2 regions of the Lactiplantibacillus sp. YT640 genome follow, and region 1 is predicted to be linked to the other one. Evidence: predicted binding sites of a transcription regulator. Region 1 holds the regulator's gene; the other holds the start of a gene.
What was found. The regulator HrcA, encoded in region 1, represses chaperone genes, less so after heat shock. The targets are predictions, from matches to a motif close to TTAGCACTCNNNNNNNNNGAGTGCTAA.
Positions count from the first base shown of each region.

Region 2: groES (co-chaperone GroES) is a predicted target of HrcA. The motif match lies at 5,794-5,820, and genes of this name have one in related genera.

Region 1 is NZ_JBMNVY010000003.1:171,413-180,422, forward strand. Features, by position in the region: gene dnaJ (molecular chaperone DnaJ) at 1-220, opposite strand, end outside; gene dnaK (molecular chaperone DnaK) at 322-2,190, opposite strand; gene grpE (nucleotide exchange factor GrpE) at 2,234-2,833, opposite strand; gene hrcA (heat-inducible transcriptional repressor HrcA) at 2,854-3,897, opposite strand; gene budA (acetolactate decarboxylase) at 4,289-4,999, opposite strand; gene ribF (riboflavin biosynthesis protein RibF) at 5,000-6,001, opposite strand; gene truB (tRNA pseudouridine(55) synthase TruB) at 6,014-6,937, opposite strand; gene ACOV1R_RS03660 (shikimate kinase) at 7,422-7,943, opposite strand; gene ACOV1R_RS03665 (prephenate dehydrogenase) at 7,946-9,010, opposite strand, start outside.
Region 2 is NZ_JBMNVY010000013.1:48,601-57,610, forward strand. Features, by position in the region: gene rimI (ribosomal protein S18-alanine N-acetyltransferase) at 1-187, shown strand, start outside; gene tsaD (tRNA (adenosine(37)-N6)-threonylcarbamoyltransferase complex transferase subunit TsaD) at 192-1,238, shown strand; gene ACOV1R_RS09655 (ABC-F family ATP-binding cassette domain-containing protein) at 2,015-3,997, opposite strand; gene ACOV1R_RS09660 (redox-sensing transcriptional repressor Rex) at 4,166-4,843, shown strand; gene ACOV1R_RS09665 (CPBP family intramembrane glutamic endopeptidase) at 5,008-5,652, opposite strand; gene groES (co-chaperone GroES) at 5,845-6,129, shown strand; gene groL (chaperonin GroEL) at 6,185-7,810, shown strand; gene ACOV1R_RS09680 (APC family permease) at 8,060-9,010, shown strand, end outside.

The DNA.
Region 1 (9,010 bases):
GGCCACCAGTCGATCCGAATTGATCATACTGTGCCCGCTTCTGGGCATCGCCTAACGTTTCGTACGCTTCATTGACAGCTTTAAACTTTTCTTCCGCGCCAGGTTCATGATTCAAATCAGGATGATACTTCTTCGAAAGCTTGCGGTACGCCTTCTTGATTTCGTCCTGACTGGCATCCTTTTCAACACCCAGAACCTTATATAAGTCTTGCTCTGCCATTGTAACCTCCTAATGAACCTTAATTAAGTCTCATTAATACTAGCATATTTAAAGCAAAAAGGCCAAAGCCACGTGGCCTTGGCCTTTTTGTTCTGCCGGTGCTACTTCTTATCCTTGTCTTTATCCAAGTCTTCGAAATCACCGTCAACCGTGTTGTCATCACTGCCCTTGGCTGAGTCGGCATTGCCAGCAGCATTACTGTCGGCACCGCCTTGTGCACCCTGAGCTTCTTGAGCTTGTTGATACAACTTAACTGATAAGTCCTGAACGATCTTGTTCAAATCGTCCTTCTTGGCCTTCATTTCGTCAATGTTGTTATCATCTTGAGCTTTCTTCAAAGCATCACGAGCATCTTTGGCTTTCTTAACTTCATCTTCTGAAACCTTGCCTTCAAGATCTTTCAAAGTCTTGTCGGTAGTAAAGATCAATTGGTCAACTTCGTTCTTCAAGTCAACTTCTTCTTTACGTTTCTTATCGGCTTCTTCGTTTTCCTTGGCTTCCTTGACCATTTGATCAATTTCGTCGTCAGAAAGACCCGATGAACTCTTGATGGTAATCTTTTGTTCTTTATTAGTTCCCATATCCTTAGCAGATACGTTAACGATCCCGTTCTTATCGATGTCAAACTTAACTTCGATTTGAGGAACACCACGAGGTGCAGCCGGAATATCCGTTAATTGGAAGCGACCTAACGTCTTGTTATCCGCTGCCATTGGCCGTTCACCTTGGAGCACGTGAATGTCAACAGCTGGTTGGTTATCAGCCGCCGTACTAAATACTTGCGACTTGCTGGTTGGAATCGTCGTGTTACGGTCAATCAACTTAGTGAAGACCCCACCCATGGTTTCAATACCAAGTGAAAGTGGCGTAACATCGAGCAAAACAACGTCTTTAACATCACCAGTGATCACACCACCTTGAACAGCGGCCCCTAAAGCAACCGCTTCGTCAGGGTTGATAGAATGGTTAGATTCTTTGCCAGTCCACTTTTCAACAGCTTCTTGAACAGCTGGAATCCGAGTTGACCCACCATTCAAGATGACAACGTCTAAGTCACTAGCCGATAAATCAGCATCCTTCAAGGCATTTTCAACAGGAATGCGCGTCTTTTCAACTAGGTCAGCAGTTAATTCATTGAACTTAGCACGTGTTAACGTGGTTTCCAAGTGCAATGGGCCACTAGCACCAGCGGAAATAAATGGCAAACTAATTTGAGCTTCAGAAACACCTGAAAGGTCCTTCTTAGCCTTTTCAGCAGCATCCTTTAACCGTTGTAAGGCCATCTTGTCTTTTGATAAATCAACACCGTTGTCAGCTTTAAAGCCATCAACTAACCAGTCGATAATCTTTTGGTCAAAGTCATCACCACCAAGGTGGGTATCACCATTTGTGGATAATACTTCGAAGACCCCGTCGCCTAATTCCAAGATGGAAACATCAAAAGTCCCACCACCAAGGTCATAGACTAAAATCTTTTCATCTTTGTCGGTCTTATCCAAACCATAGGCTAAAGCTGCCGCCGTTGGTTCGTTAATAATCCGTTCAATGTTTAAGCCGGCAATCTTACCAGCATCCTTAGTTGCTTGCCGTTGGGCATCATTAAAGTAAGCTGGAACAGTCACAACGGCCTTTTCAACCGTGTCACCCAAGTAATCTTCAGCAAAGCCCTTGATATATTGCAAAATCATTGCTGAGATTTGTTGTGGGGTGTAGTCCTTACCTTCGATGCTAACTTTGTAACCAGCTTCACCCATGTGACGCTTGATTGAAGCTACCGTATTCGGGTTAGTGATTGCTTGCCGCTTGGCAACTTCACCAACTTGAGTTTCGCCATCTTTGAATGCCACAACTGAAGGAACCGTCCGGCCACCTTCAGGAGTGGTGATAATCTTAGGTTCATTACCTTCAAGAACCGCTACCGCAGAGTTAGTAGTCCCGAGGTCAATCCCGATAATTTTATTACTTGCCATAAATTAACAAACCTCTTTTTAATTTAGTATTTTTATTGATTAATTACTGTGCCACAACAACCATTGCTGGACGGAGGGTCCGGTCTTTCAATAGGTAACCCCGTTGTAAGACTTGTACTACCGTATCAGCTGGATGATCATCATCAACTGGCACCGTTTGAACAGCTTGGTGAATATTGGGATCAAACTTTTCGCCCGCAGCCGCAATTTCGGTGACCCCATGTTTTTTCAAAGCATCCTGTAAATGGCCATAGACCATTTCGACACCCTTCTTCAACTGTTGGGCCGCTTCATCGTCAGCTGGCGTTGCCAAAGCCCGTTCCAAGTTATCCAGAACTGGTAAGACATCCTTTGCAAGTGCTTGACCGTCATATTTCAACAGCGCCGCTTGTTCTTTTTTGTTGCGGTTTTGCATGTTGACGATCTCCGCCTGTGCACGCAATAACTGGTCATCTTTCGCATCTAATTGCGCTTTGAGATCAGTAATTTGTTGTGTCGGATCGACCGCTGTCGTTTGCTCAGCTTGATCATCAGTCGCACTCGTCGCTGCCTGTGTCGCTTCACTGGCAGTTGACATTGCTGCTGAATCAGTTGTTGACGCTTGTGAATCTTCCGGCGTCGTCCGCGTTGATTTCTTTGCCAATGTTTTCATCTCCCTGTCCGTCACTCGTCAAAGTACCGGTAATAATCTAATAATTTGCGGGCTAATTCTCGTTGGAACGCACCCATCAGTCCAATCATCCGTGAATACGGCATGGCGGTCGGCCCGAGCAAGGCAATCACACCTTGTCCGTGTTGATCAACATCGTAAGTCGCGGTAATTAAACTGTAGTTCTTCAACAAATCGTTGGTGATCTCATTACCGATTCGGACTTGAATCCGTTGACCGGGTGGACCAATCACGTTAGCTAACCGGTCCGTTTGGTCGAGTAACGAGTACAATGACTGTAACTCTTTAGGGCTCTGCTGGTCCGTATAGTTGAACAAATTCAACTTACCACCAACATAAAAGCGCTCGGAAGCTGCCTTGGACAACACACTGCCAAAAATATCTAAGAAACCATCTGGATCTTGCAAATACTGTGCAAGTTTTAACGGAATCTCATGCGTTAATTGGCGGAGGACGTCTTGTAACGGCAGGCCAACCAGTTGATCGTCGATGAAACGAACGACCGGTTCCAGCTCATCGCCGGTAATGTCACTAGGAATAGTAAACGTCTGGTTTTCAACGTCACCATTATTCGTCACTAGAATCGCCATTACTTGATGATTCCCCAACGGAACGAGTCTGAAACCACTCAACCGACTATCTTTAAGTTCAGGTCGCAATGTAAAGGTCGTGTAACTTGTCAGTTGCGACAAGATATCCGCCGACTGAGCAACGATCTCATCGATCTTGTGAAATTCACCGCCTAATGAATGTTGAATCACCTTCAAGTCTTTGCCGTCCACCTTTTCAGGCTTTAGGATATGGTCAACATAGTACCGATACCCCTTAATCGATGGAATTCGCCCTGAAGACAAATGCGTTTTGACGATTAATCCTAAATCTTCTAGTCGGGCCATTTCATTACGAATTGTCGCTGAACTGACCTTGATCGGTAGTTCTTGAACTAGCGATTTGGATCCAACTGGATTACCGCCCTCGGTATAGTCACGGACAATGGCCTTTAAAATTAGGCTTTGTCGTTCAGTTAACGTGATCATCACCTCTTTTTAGCACTTAACTTAATGGAGTGCTAACACAATTACTAATATAACAACCACCCTGATGAAAGTCAAGGAAAGACAAAGTATTTCTAGAAAAGAATGCTTAAATTATTAGGACCCCAGTCCCACTATGACTGGACTTATTTGACCGTCGCCCCCCAATTAGCACTCCTTACTTACGAGTGCTAATATACACCCTCACCCTTCACAATGCAAGCATGGTGCCTAGCAGACTACTCGCTTTTCTGCTGCCATTACTCAGCACACCAGCCACAACAAAAAAATCTCAAGAGTTACAGACTCTCGAGATTTTTGACTAGCCTGATGTACATTGCCAACAGACATTCTAGTGAAACCTGGCCTTAACGGTAATCAGCTTTCAAACTAATCAACGTTCAGCTTTATTAATGGCATGATCAATGGTTTCATTATCAAATTGTTCTTGTAAGTACGCTTCATTGTCGATTGGCAAGTGCACATGAAAGTCAGCAAAATGTTGAACTTTCAGCGTCGCTTGTTCGACTTCAAACCCCAGCAAGTGTCCACCTAATTGATGGTCTTTACTTAGAAAGTGTAAGTGAAAGCCACCGACCGTAGCGCCTTGGAACAAATGCGGTGCGTAGTAGCCAATAATCGTTCCGTCAACATGTTCACCGGTGAATTCCGGTTGTGTTGCCGTTGCCGCGACTAATGTTTTGTACGGTGGCTCCTGACGAGGCGCGACTCGCGTCTTGACTTTTGCAAAGGTCCCATCGACGCGAATAGCCGCAAACACGTTGGTCAAACGATAGTCATGAACCACTTGTTGCTCGAAATCAGTTTGTGTGATTGCAGCTAATTGCGCACTAATATCAGGCTTTTCAAAGTGCACCGATGCAAATGGTAACGTCTCTTCGGGCTGAATTTCCCGAATTTGACCATCCTCACGTGCTTGATAGGCGTGACCTCCTAGAATAATCACTTCACCATTGAGACCGTCTAACGTCCCAATACCCGTATCACCATGGGTTAAGAGTTCACCAGCCGTAATCGTCCCGTCAAATAATCCGGGAACAAGTAAGCCTAATGTGCCGTGTTGAAAAATTGTTGTTGTGTCCATTCATTGTGCCTCCAAACGATTTGATTGTTGTGCAACTTGAATCCGGGGTGTGACCACAAAGGGATGCGCCACATAATAGTCACGGGTGTTTTGTTCATCCCGCTTTAATTGCGCAACCAAGGCATCCGCCCCAGCAAATTTAATTTCACCGCGCATCCGGTGCCCCCAACGCACCGTTAAATTGTGGCCATAAAGATCTCCTTGGAAATCTAATAAGTATATTTCAACCGTGATTGGTCGGTGATCACCAAACGTGACATTTCGTCCAACTGAGGCCATTCCCATAACCCAGCGTGTCCCAATCTGCACCATCGTCGCGTAAATGCCAATTCCGGGAACCCGGGTATTGGGCCCGTGAGCAACGTTGGCCGTTGGAAAGCCGAGCGTTCGGCCCCGCGCTTCACCATGAACTACTTCGCCGGCAGTTTCATATTGATAGCCCAGTAACCGGTTAGCCGTATCGATATCTCCCGCGTCCAAAGCGCGGCGAATCCGCGTGGAACTGATCTTTTCAGCATCTAATTCCGCCTTAGGAACTTCAATGATTTCAAACCGGTTATGACCATAGTCATTCAAACGCTGCATATTTGCAATTTCAGCTGGCCCGTACGTGTAATCAAAACCAGCAACCACCGTTTGTGCGTGTAATCCAACAATTAACTGATCGACAAACGTTTGGGGTGGCATGGCACCGACCGTGGCATCAAAGTGAAGTACATATAAGATGTCAACGCCGAGCTCACTCATCAATGCCGTTTTTTGATCAATTGTCGTTAAATAACGGACTTGCTGCGGATCAGTGTGTTTAAAAACAACTGACGGATGCTGGTCAAACGTCATCACCGCTAGTTTGGCGTGTTGCGCCTGAGCGGCCTGGCGTGCCGTTGCAACGACTTGCTGATGTCCACGGTGAACGCCGTCAAAAAATCCTAAGGCCAATACGATTGGTCCTTCGGGAATCTGACTAAACGCCACGGGATACTTTAAATTAATCACCTGCATGACAAAAACTCCTTAATTGACCGCAAACATTTTGAACGGCTTGTACCGCTGTTCGTCCGGTCGATAACTATATAGACATTTTAGGCTGTTTTGGTAAACTAACGCAACCATCGTGTTCGCATCTGGATCAGTTTGTTGCCCTTCTGCCGCCGTAATAAAGGCCCCATTCTTGACCCGTTGCCACTGCTCATCCGTTAACGTGACTCGCGGGTACTGACTTAAAGCTTTATCAATTGGCGCCAATAATGCTCCGGCCGTTCCAGCATCGACGTGGGCCGCGATTTCCTCAAAGGTCACGGTTTCATCTAAAGTAAAGCCGCCACTCTTTAATCGGGTCAAATCACTCATCACAGCGGGTACCCCGAGCACTTTGCCGACATCCACCGCTAGCGTGCGAACATAAGTCCCTTTACTACAAGCGACCGTAAAATAGATCGTCTGAGTCTGGGTTGCCGAGTCATAGGTAGATGCCTGCCGTTGCTTGAAGCTGCTAATTGTGACATGCCGTTCTGGGCGCTCGACAGTTTCACCACTGCGCGCATAGTCATATAAACGCCGCCCATTTACTTTTACTGCTGAAAACATCGGTGGAATTTGCGTAATGGCCCCCGTCATCTGTGCCAGCGCAGCATCAACTTGGTCACTTGTGAACGGCTCTGTGACCGCTTGGCGCGCAATCTCCTCACCATCTAAATCTTCAGTAGTCGTTGCAAATCCGAGGGTAATGCTCCCTTGGTATTCTTTGCCAGAAGCCACTAAAAATTGCACAACTTTAGTCGCATTCCCAATACAAATCGGTAAAACGCCATCCACATTTGGGTCCAGTGTCCCTGAATGACCTACTTTGCGGGTCTGATAGAGTCGTCGGATTTTAGCGACACAGTCAAAGCTCGTCATCCCACGAGGTTTATATAATGGTAGAATCCCGTTCAACATAAAAAACGCCTTCAATCATTTAAATTCGGTTTCTAGTGGCAGCCAATCGCCGTGCCACGGATTCGATCGTTCTTAATCGACGGTTTTCAGTATACCACACCTCACAAATATGTAAGCGGATTATCACAGAATTCAAGGCCCTGAGCACCGCAACTAAGATACCCCAAATCGACACGCTGGTCCGGTGCCACTGACGACCACGTATGTGCCTGGCAAAGCTGTATTTAACTCATTGATCCAGAAAACCGTGAGCTTAATCCCTATTAGTCAAATAAAACGACTGAAAAACAAGAATCGCACAAATTAGTCCCCTTATCAAAAGGATACCGCGCGGGACCGTCCCTAATTACGCCGATGACTTTCAACATATGCTGCCATCAAAAAAGCGTGCAACGGCCTTAGTGTGGCTGATGTACGCTTATTCAATGTTATCGTCTTAAAATGCAACCGGCACGCTAACCGCAGTTGACAGCTACATGGTTCTTCAAGCTTGGAGCGCAACTGGCTGCTGATTCAACCACTGCTGAATTTGACGGGCAATCTGCTGGGGTGTCAGTTGATCGGTTGCGATCGTCAAATCGGCCGCATCAGCATATAAGGCTTGGCGCCGCTGCTTCAACGCAATCAGTGCCCCTGTATCCAATTCATTGACAAGTGGTCGGCTAGTATCATTTTTAACACGGTTAATAGTGGTTTGATCACTAGCCGTCAACCAGATAACTGGCACCGCGCTTTGTTTCAGGCTAATTGCATTCATTGCAATGGTCGGAGTACCACCACCGGTCGATAAAATCCCGGGTGTTTCGAGTGCTTGGAGCAAAGTCTGATGCTCCAATTGCCGGAAGTACCCCTCTCCTTGCTCCGCAAAAATAGTCGTAATCGACCGTCCCGCCCGCTGAACAATCAAATCATCTAAATCAGCATGTTTAGTTGCTAACCCGGCCGCCAAAAGCCGACCGACCGTTGTTTTCCCACTACCCATAAATCCAATTAAAATTGCTCGCATTCTTAATTCCTCCTTACAATCTGATAACCCGCATCAGCTAACAACGACGATGCTTGCGTTCTCGTCTTTAGATCACTAAATGTCAGTTGCAAGACACCATCAATCTCTTCACGAATCTCTAAAATATGAATATTGACTAAGCTCAGCTGAGCCTGTGCGAGCCGCTGAGTGACATCCGCGAGAGCGCCAACACGGTCGGGGACGTTCAAAAACAAATCATAAAAGTTTGGTAGTCCTCCCAACTGTTCCGGTCCCAAGTGATCACGCGTCACCTTAGCTGTCGCAAAAAATTCGTACAATGTTGCTTGATCATGCACCCTAATGGCTGTCTTGATGCGCAACAGTTGGTCAATATAATCCTGCAATTGATTGGTTATTAGTTCAGCATTAGTCATCAGGATGGCCGCCCACATCGTGGGGTCCGAACTGGCAATCCGAGTAATACTTTTAAACCCACCAGCCGCTAATCGCAACCCGAGTGCCGAATCTGCCAAAGCCACCTGAGTCTGATCAACTAAAGCCGCAGCGACAATATGTGGCAAATGACTTAACTGTCCTACAATCCGGTCATGCTGTATTGCAGTGACCGTCAACCATTTGACGTGAGTCGCTTGTAACAATGCTTGCAGCCGTTGAACGGCTGCTTGATTAGTCCGGCCCGGCACCAACAAGTAAAAGGCGTTCTCGAATAAGTTGGCGCGGCCAGCCGTCACACCCGATTTATGTGAACCCGCCATTGGATGACCGCCGATGAAAGTCACACCGTGCTGTTGTATGGCAAGCGCGGCATGCATCACCACTTGTTTAGTACTCCCGACATCCGTCACAAGCACCCCTGCCTTGAGTGGCATCATAGCCAGTCGGTGCAAGTCAGCAACGATCACATCAACTGGCCCCGCTAAAATAATCACATCAGCGTCGCTCGCGACCGCGGCCAAATCAGTGCCACTAGCATCGATCATACCCTGTTGACGCGCATAACTCAGGCTGACATCGTCACGATCAATCCCAATAATGTGCACCGTGGGATGGGCCTGCTTAATGCTTAGTGCCAACGAACTGCCAAT
Region 2 (9,010 bases), on a different contig from region 1:
GCGGTGGTTATTAACAGCCTGCTTAGCACAATTATCGGCAGGGTCCGTATTCCTAGAAGTCCGGGCTAGTAATCTCGCCGCCCAGCGCTTGTATCAGCAATGCGGCTTTGACCAGATTGCCACGCGTAAGGAATATTATCATGATCCCGAAGAAGATGCGTGGATCATGCGTAAAATGATTAATTAAAAGGATGGGAACCGTGGAAAAACAAAACTTGATTTTAGCGTTTGAGTCCAGTTGTGACGAGACTAGTGTGGCAGTGATCAAAGATGGCCATGAGATTTTATCCAACGTGATTGCAACGCAGATTAATAGTCACAAACGGTTTGGTGGCGTGGTTCCTGAAGTTGCCAGCCGTCATCATATTGAACAAATTACAATTTGTATTGAAGCCGCACTTCAAGAGGCACACGTGACGTATGCTGACCTTGATGCTGTTGCCGTGACGTATGGCCCCGGTCTAGTGGGGGCACTGTTAGTCGGTGTTAATGCAGCTAAGACAGTGGCATACGCGCACCAATTACCGCTGATTCCAGTTAACCATATGGCCGGGCACATTTATGCCGCTCGGTTTGTTAAGCCATTCGAATTTCCGCTAATGGCACTATTAGTTTCTGGCGGTCATACTGAATTGGTCTACATGCAAGCAGATGGGCAGTTTGAGATTATTGGTGAGACACGTGACGATGCGGCTGGAGAAGCTTATGATAAAATCGGTCGGGTATTGGGTGTTCCATATCCGGCAGGTAAAGTCATTGACGAGATGGCACATGCAGGTCACGACACTTTCAAATTTCCGCGAGCAATGATTGATGAAGATAATTACGATTTTAGTTTTAGTGGGCTGAAGAGTGCGTTCATCAATACGGTCCATCACGCAGATCAAATTGGCGCGACTCTGGATAAGAACGATTTAGCGGCTAGCTTTCAGGCCAGCGTGGTTGATGTTCTGATGAGTAAAACGTTACGAGTCCTCAAACAATATCCAGTTAAGCAATTAGTCTTAGCCGGTGGCGTTGCAGCTAATCAGGGGCTACGTGAACGGTTACAACAAGATTTACCAACCGCTTTTCCTGACACCGAACTAATCTTAGCGCCTCTAAAGTTATGCGGTGATAATGGTGCCATGATTGGTGCTGCGGGCTATGTTCAATATCAGCATCACCAATTCGGCGACGCGGCGCTGAATGCCGATCCAAGCTTAGAATTTGATTGGATGCCAGGTATGTTGAAGTAATGAAGCAGTTATAAACGGGTGTGAAAAGTCAGTCCTTTTCACACCCGTTTTAGTATCTTTTCATTAATTATGATTGAAAGGTGCCGGTTAGGTGGATTCCTGTTCGTCAGCAATGCGCGTCCGATTCCGACCTCCGGGGCTGGGTGACAATTGCTGGAACGTAAGCCGACGTCGATTTGAGCTAACGCATAACCCGCGTCATCTCAAATACGAGTCTTATTCTAAGCCGGAAGCAACCCACTTCCAGCTAAGAATAATTTGGCTACTGAGCATTGTCACCCAGCCTCTCCAGTCGGGAAGCCGCTCGAATGGCTGATGAACGGCCACTGAACTCAGTACAATTTGTCGTTGGCTATTTTGATACTGAACCCTTTAAGTTAAATATCAGAGTGCCTTCTCCACTTTTTCGAAATATTCAATTATTACTACGGTAATTCAGAAATAGTGAGTTATCACAAGACCTTTTCAATCTGACAGTTGATTGATAAAATTAACGTTTATGAAAAACAACGACAAATTCAGCAAAAGTTGGGTATATCCTTGTCAGCCATTCGAACGCTATCCCGACTGGAGGTCGGTGTAGGACGAACTAACTAAGCAAGTTTACACTAACTTGAACTGTTTCCAGCGGGCTTAAGCTGGTCATTTTTGATTCTAGGAATCATCCTCTTTCAATCATGATTTATGCCGCGGATAGGGGCAAAATAATAGTCGCCTCAAGAATTATATTAATTCTTGAGGCGACTATTATTTTTATCTGATGAGTCGTTGGAAAATTAGCTCAATTCTTCTAAAGCTTCAGCTTGTTCGGTCCATTCGGTTTCAACTTGTTCTTGTTGAGTATTGATGGCTTCAAGTTCTTTTTGTAGGTCTTGTAGTTTACCAACATCGGCCGATACTTCAGGTTGCGCCATTTCAGTTTGAATCTGTGTGGCTTGTTCATCTAAGGCAGTCATCTGTTCTTCCAGGGCGGCAACTGAGCGCTCAAGCTTGCGTTTTTCACGTTGTTGCTGCTTGCTGGCTTGGTAATTTTGCTGGCCTTTGGAGCGGGGAGCAGCAGTTGTGGCACTGGTTGAATCCGCTGCACCGGCTTCAGCAGCTTTTTCGGCCGCTTGGCTAGCAGCCGCAGCCGCGATTTCAGCTTGCTCTTGTTTCTTGTCGATGTAGTAGTCGTAATCACCTAAGAAGAGTTCCGTGCCTTCCGGAGAAACCTCTACGACACTCGTGGCGACTTGGTTAATGAAGTAGCGGTCATGTGACACGAACAAAAGGGTGCCGTCAAAGTCGTTGAGGGCGACTTCCAAAACTTCACGGCTATCGATATCCAAGTGGTTAGTTGGTTCATCTAAGATTAAGAAGTTGTCATTTTGCATGGCAAGTTTGGTCAACAGTAACCGGGCTCGTTCTCCACCAGATAGGGCATGAACGGGTTTATCAACATCTTCACCAGTGAAGAGAAAACTGCCCAAAATGGTACGAATGTCTTTTTCAGGAGTGGTGGGATGTTCATCCCAAAGTTCACTGAGGACGGTTTTTTTGTCGTTTAAATTACGTTGCTCTTGATCGTAGTAGCCCGTAACGACGTTGGTGCCAAAAACGGCCTGGCCTTTAATGAATGGAATCTGTCCCAAAATACTCTTTAGGAAAGTCGATTTTCCAATACCGTTCGGTCCAACGATGGCAATAGCTTCATGTTTCTTAATATTCAAGTTGTCGGGTTCCGAAAGAATCTGACCATCATAGCCCACGGCTGCATCTTTGACGGTCAACACAATGTTGCCGCTTTGTTTAGCCGCATGAAAGCCAAAGTGGGCAGTCTTCTCGTCACTATCAGGGCGGTCAAGGCAGTCCATCTTTGCTAACTGCTTACGCCGAGCCTGGGCCCGTTTTGTCGTAGAAGCACGCACGATGTTACGATTAACAAAGTCTTCAAGCTTGCTGATCTCCGCTTGTTGCTTTTCATAATGTTTCCATTGTGCTTGGATTCGAGCCGCTTTTTCTTGCACAAACTGGTCGTAGTTACCAGTGTAGTGCACCATTTCATGGTGTGATAAGTCATAGACTTCGTTAACGACCCGGTCTAAGAAATAACGGTCATGGCTAACGATTAGCAGCGCACCAGAGTAAGACTGGAGATAGCTTTCCAACCAAGTAAGGGTTTCGACGTCCAAGTGGTTCGTCGGTTCGTCAAGGATAAGCAAGTCCCGTTTTTCAAGTAACAACTTGGCCAAGGCCAACTGGGTCTTTTGTCCACCGGATAGTGCCGTCACCGACTTATCGTACACATCGGCGTCGAATTGGAAGCCGTGCAACACGCCCCGAATCTCAGCTTGGTAGCCGTACCCGTTTTTTTGTTGAAATTCAGTTTGAATCTGATCATAGGTTTTCAGGGTCTGTTGATAAGCCTGCTCATCATTCATGATTGCGGGGTCGCTCAATTGATTTTCGAGCTGGTGCATCCGTTTTTCGATGGCATGTAACTCAGCAAAGACACTACTCATTTCTTCCCAAATCGTATTGTTACTATCCAGTCCTTGGTCTTGCGCCAAGTAACCGATTGTTAAGCCCTTGCGCATTGAAATATGGCCTTCGTCCGGTACCGTTTCGCCGGCAATCATTTTAAGTAAGGTTGATTTTCCGGCCCCGTTTCGACCGACAAGGGCCACCCGAGCGTGTTCTTGAATATCCATTTGTACGTTATCGAACAAGACATCGGCGCCAAAACGCCGCATAACTTGCTGTACTTGTAGTAAAATCACGCTTTATTAAGCTCCTTTCACATTTAATTCGTGACATAATTGTAGCATATTGTAACGGCCTGACCCAATTATTCGGAATAATAAGTAATTATTATTTCACAAAGTCACGCGTTATGCTAGAATAGTGTCAGCAAATTCACAAACTTTTAATTAGGAGGACACGTCCGAATGGCAGAAACAAAAATTCCACGGGCAACGGCAAAACGGTTACCGATTTATTACCGCTATTTAAATATCTTGCTAGATGCAGATAAGAAGCGGGTCTCATCGACCGAGTTGTCCGAGGCGGTTAAAGTAGATTCAGCAACGATTCGGCGAGATTTCTCGTATTTTGGGGCGCTCGGCAAACGAGGGTATGGATACGATGTTGAAACGTTACTTGCATTTTTCAAAAAGATTTTAAATCAAGACACCTTAACGAATGTTGCTTTAATTGGGGTCGGTAATTTGGGCCACGCCCTACTGAACTTTAATTTTCACAAAAACAGTAATGTCCGCATTTCAGCAGCATTTGATGTCAACGAGGCGATTGCCAATACAGTCCAAAGTGGGGTTCCAGTGTACCCAATGACGGAGCTCAAAAAGCAATTGATCGAACAACAGATTGAGATTGCTATCTTAACGGTGCCAACCACGGTTGTTCAGAAAATTACCGATGACTTGGTTGATGCAAACGTCAAAGGAATCATGAACTTTACGCCGTTACGAATCTCCGTTCCTGAGACAGTACGGGTTCAGAACGTTGATTTGACCAACGAATTACAAACATTGATCTACTTCATTGAACATTACGGTCAGCAATTAGGTGACAATGGTAATGACGATGAAAATGAGACTGAAGATTAATAACTCGCTTTATCTTTGAAATTAAATGGCTATAAAAAGGCCTCTCTGAATTATTCAGGGAAGCCTTTTTAACATACTTAGATCACGAATCATTGATTGTAACGTATAAATATTCGGTGAAAATTAACGTTGAAACGCTAGGTTAGCGCTACCTAGTAATGATACTAGTGCAGTAAGCCTAATAATGTGGGTAACACAACCGATGCGTTCATTAGGATGTGAGCCGTCATCGATGTTTGAATCCGACCGGTGTGCTGGTATAACCAGCAGAATAATAACCCGATAAAGGCATAGAGGATAAAGTGACCATCCGCATGTGCAAAGCTAAATAGCACACTAGAAATCAAGGCCGCCCCAATCTGACCAGTAACCGCACTTAGATTGCCAAAGATAACTTTGCGGAAGACGATTTCTTCCATAATCGGGGCACCGACAATGATGGCTAAGAAGAAAGCGGGATATTGTTGCCCAACAGTTAAGAGGGTGGTCGTGTTGGTTGACGCTGTTGACTGTCCCAGTAAAGCCGTCATTTTTAAAATGATGACTTGACCAACGATGACTAGGACAAGACCGATCAATCCCCAGATGAACGTCATGAACCAGTTACTTGGTTGTTTTTCAACAACGTTTTTTGTCCGCATGCGACTCGCCAACCAGATGAGTAGGATTGCACCGACTAAGTAGTCGACCGTTTGAATCACGAATACTTGGGCCCCTAGCTGATGGAAAGCAGTCACAAGGACGCTCGGTAGTGCGTAAATAATAAAGTAGATGATAAGAATAAAGATTGATTGGCGGCGATTAACCATCAAGTCACGTCCTTTTAAAAGTTTGATTTAAGATTTATTGATACTTCAATAGTATTCATTATAGTCGATTTGACATTCTTTGACTAATAATTGACAAATCACTTGCAATCTTGAATTAAAATGATATAGTTGACAATGTAATTAGCACTTGAGGTTGAGGAGTGCTAAAAAAGAATAAATGGAGGGATTCACGTGTTAAAACCATTAGGAGATCGCGTTATCTTGCAACAACAAGAAGAAGAAGAACAAACAATTGGCGGTATTGTCATTGCCAATAACGCTAAGGAAAAGCCCCAAAGCGGTAAGGTTGTTGCCGTCAATGACGGTCGTGTTTTAGATAACGGGACAAAAGTTGACCCCAGCGTGAAGGTCGGCGATCAAGTATTATTCGATAAGTATGCCGGTACCGAAGTCAAGTATCAAGGTGCTAAGTATTTGGTATTGCACGAAAAAGATATTGTTGCAATCGAAGACTAATCCATTTAAATTGCGCAACTTAAAATAAATTAAATTCATGAGGTGAATAGAGATAATGGCTAAAGAATTAAAGTTCTCTGAAGATGCACGTTCAGCGATGCTAAAAGGTGTCGATCAATTAGCTGACACAGTTAAGTCAACGTTAGGTCCTAAGGGTCGCAACGTTGTTTTGGAACAATCATATGGTTCACCAACAATTACTAATGATGGTGTAACGATTGCTAAGGCGATCGAATTAGACGATCATTTCGAAAACATGGGTGCTAAGTTAGTTTCTGAAGTTGCTTCAAAGACTAATGACATCGCTGGTGATGGGACGACTACTGCAACGGTCTTAACACAATCAATCGTTAATGAAGGTATGAAGAACGTTACGGCCGGTGCTAACCCTGTTGGCATTCGTCGTGGGATTGAAGAAGCTACTAAGACGGCGGTTGACTCATTACACGCTATGGCACACGAAGTTAAGACGCAAGAAGATATTGCGCAAATCGCTTCTGTATCTTCAGCAAGTGAAGAAACTGGTAAATTGATTGCCGAAGCCATGGAAAAAGTTGGTCATGACGGTGTTATCACGATTGAAGAATCACGTGGTGTTGATACTAGCTTAGACGTTGTTGAAGGGATGCAATTCGACCGCGGCTACTTATCACAATACATGGTTACTGATAATGATAAGATGGAGGCGGATCTTGACAATCCATATATCTTAATTACTGATAAGAAGATTTCAAACATTCAAGATATCTTACCACTATTACAATCCATCGTTGAACAAGGCAAGCCATTGTTGATCATTGCTGATGACATTTCTGGTGAAGCTTTACCAACCTTAGTCTTGAACAAGATGCGTGGGACGTTTAACGTTGTCGCCGTTAAGGCACCCGGTTTTGGTGATCGGCGTAAGGAACAATTACAAGATATCGCTATCTTAACTGGCGGGACGGTTATCACTGACGACCTTGGCCTTGAATTGAAGGACACGACCATCGATCAATTAGGTCAAGCCAACAAAGTTACGGTTACTAAGGATAACACCACCATTGTTGAAGGCGCTGGTTCCAAGGATGCTATCTCAGAACGGGTTGAATTTATCCGTAACCAAATCGGTGAAACAACTTCTGACTTTGACAAAGAAAAGTTACAAGAACGTTTAGCTAAATTAGCTGGTGGGGTTGCCGTTGTTCGTGTCGGTGCCGCTACTGAAACTGAATTGAAGGAACGTAAATACCGGATTGAAGATGCTTTGAACGCAACTCGGGCCGCCGTTGAAGAAGGCTTTGTTGCTGGTGGTGGTACTGCTTTGATTAACGTTATCAAAGATGTTGCTGCATTGAAGGAAACTGGTGACGTTCAAACTGGGATCAACATTGTTAAACGTGCTTTGGAAGAACCAGTTCGCCAAATCGCTGAAAATGCTGGTTTGGAAGGCTCTGTTATCGTTGAAAAGATGAAGGAACAAAAGCCAGGTGTTGGTTTCAACGCCGCAACTGATGAATGGGTTGACATGATCAAAGCTGGTATCGTGGACCCAACTAAGGTAACGCGTTCTGCTTTACAAAATGCCGCTTCTGTTTCAGCCCTTCTCTTAACGACTGAAGCCGTTGTCGCTGAAAAACCTGAAGAAAATGCACCAGCTGCACCAGCCGCACCAAACCCAGGTATGGGCGGTATGATGTAAACAAATCGTAACATTAAGCACTTACTCGGCTGAGTAAGTGCTTTTTTAGTGCTGTTAGGGTGTGAATCGACTAGAATAAAGGTATTGATTTATCCATATTAGAGCGGTAGGATTAGTCGTTAACGCAAAATGTGGGTGCGGTGAAGCACCCGACATTTAACTGGTAGTATTTGGCAGGGTAAAGTAGTAGAATCTACTTTGACTCAGTTTACTTTGGGATAATTATTTTGGAATAAAGGAGTTATTATCATGTGGCGTTATTTAAAGCGGTTAGTTATTGGGAAACCGTTAAAAACCATGGACGAGGGTGGGCAAGCACTCACCAAGTTCAAGGCACTGGCGCTGCTATCGTCAGATGCGCTATCATCGGTGGCTTACGGTACTGAACAGATTACGACCGTTTTGATTACACTTTCAGCGGCCGCGTTGATGTATCAATTGTACGTGGCGGCGCTTGTGTTAGTGCTGTTGTTTGCTATTACGATGTCGTACCGACAAATTATTCGGGCTTATCCATCTGGCGGTGGCGCCTACGTGGTGGCAAGTACGAACTGGGGGCGGCCAGCCGGATTAGTTGCCGGGGGATCACTGCTGGTTGATTATATGCTGACCGTAGCGGTTTCCGTCACTTCTGGTACTGAAGCAATCACGTCGGCGATTCCGGCGCTAGCTAATTATCAAGTATTGATTGCCGTACTGATTGTCATCGCCATCATGGCGTTAAATTTGCGTGGAATGCGCGAATCCGCATCATTCTTAACGTTTCCCGTTTATTTTTTCATTATTATGATTATCGGCATGATTCTATGGGGCGTTATGAATATTGCGAGTGGTAACTTAACTTACCACGCCTCCGCAGCAGTTGGAGCACCGGTTCAAGGGATGACCTTGGTGCTGTTCTTACGGGCCTTTTCTTCCGGTTCGTCTTCGCTGACTGGGGTGGAAGCAATCAGTAATGCGGTGCCAAACTTCAAACGACCGAAACGCAAGAATGCGGCGAACACGTTAGCAATTATGTCATTAGTCTTGGCCGTCTTCTTTGGTGGTATTACTTATTTAAGTTATTACTTAGGCGTTAAACCACAAGTAGACAATACCGTCTTGTCACAAATTGCTACGGCGGTCTTTGGTCACGGCTTATTCTACTACTTGTTACAATTATCGACGGCGTTAATTCTGGCCGTTGCGGCAAATACTGGT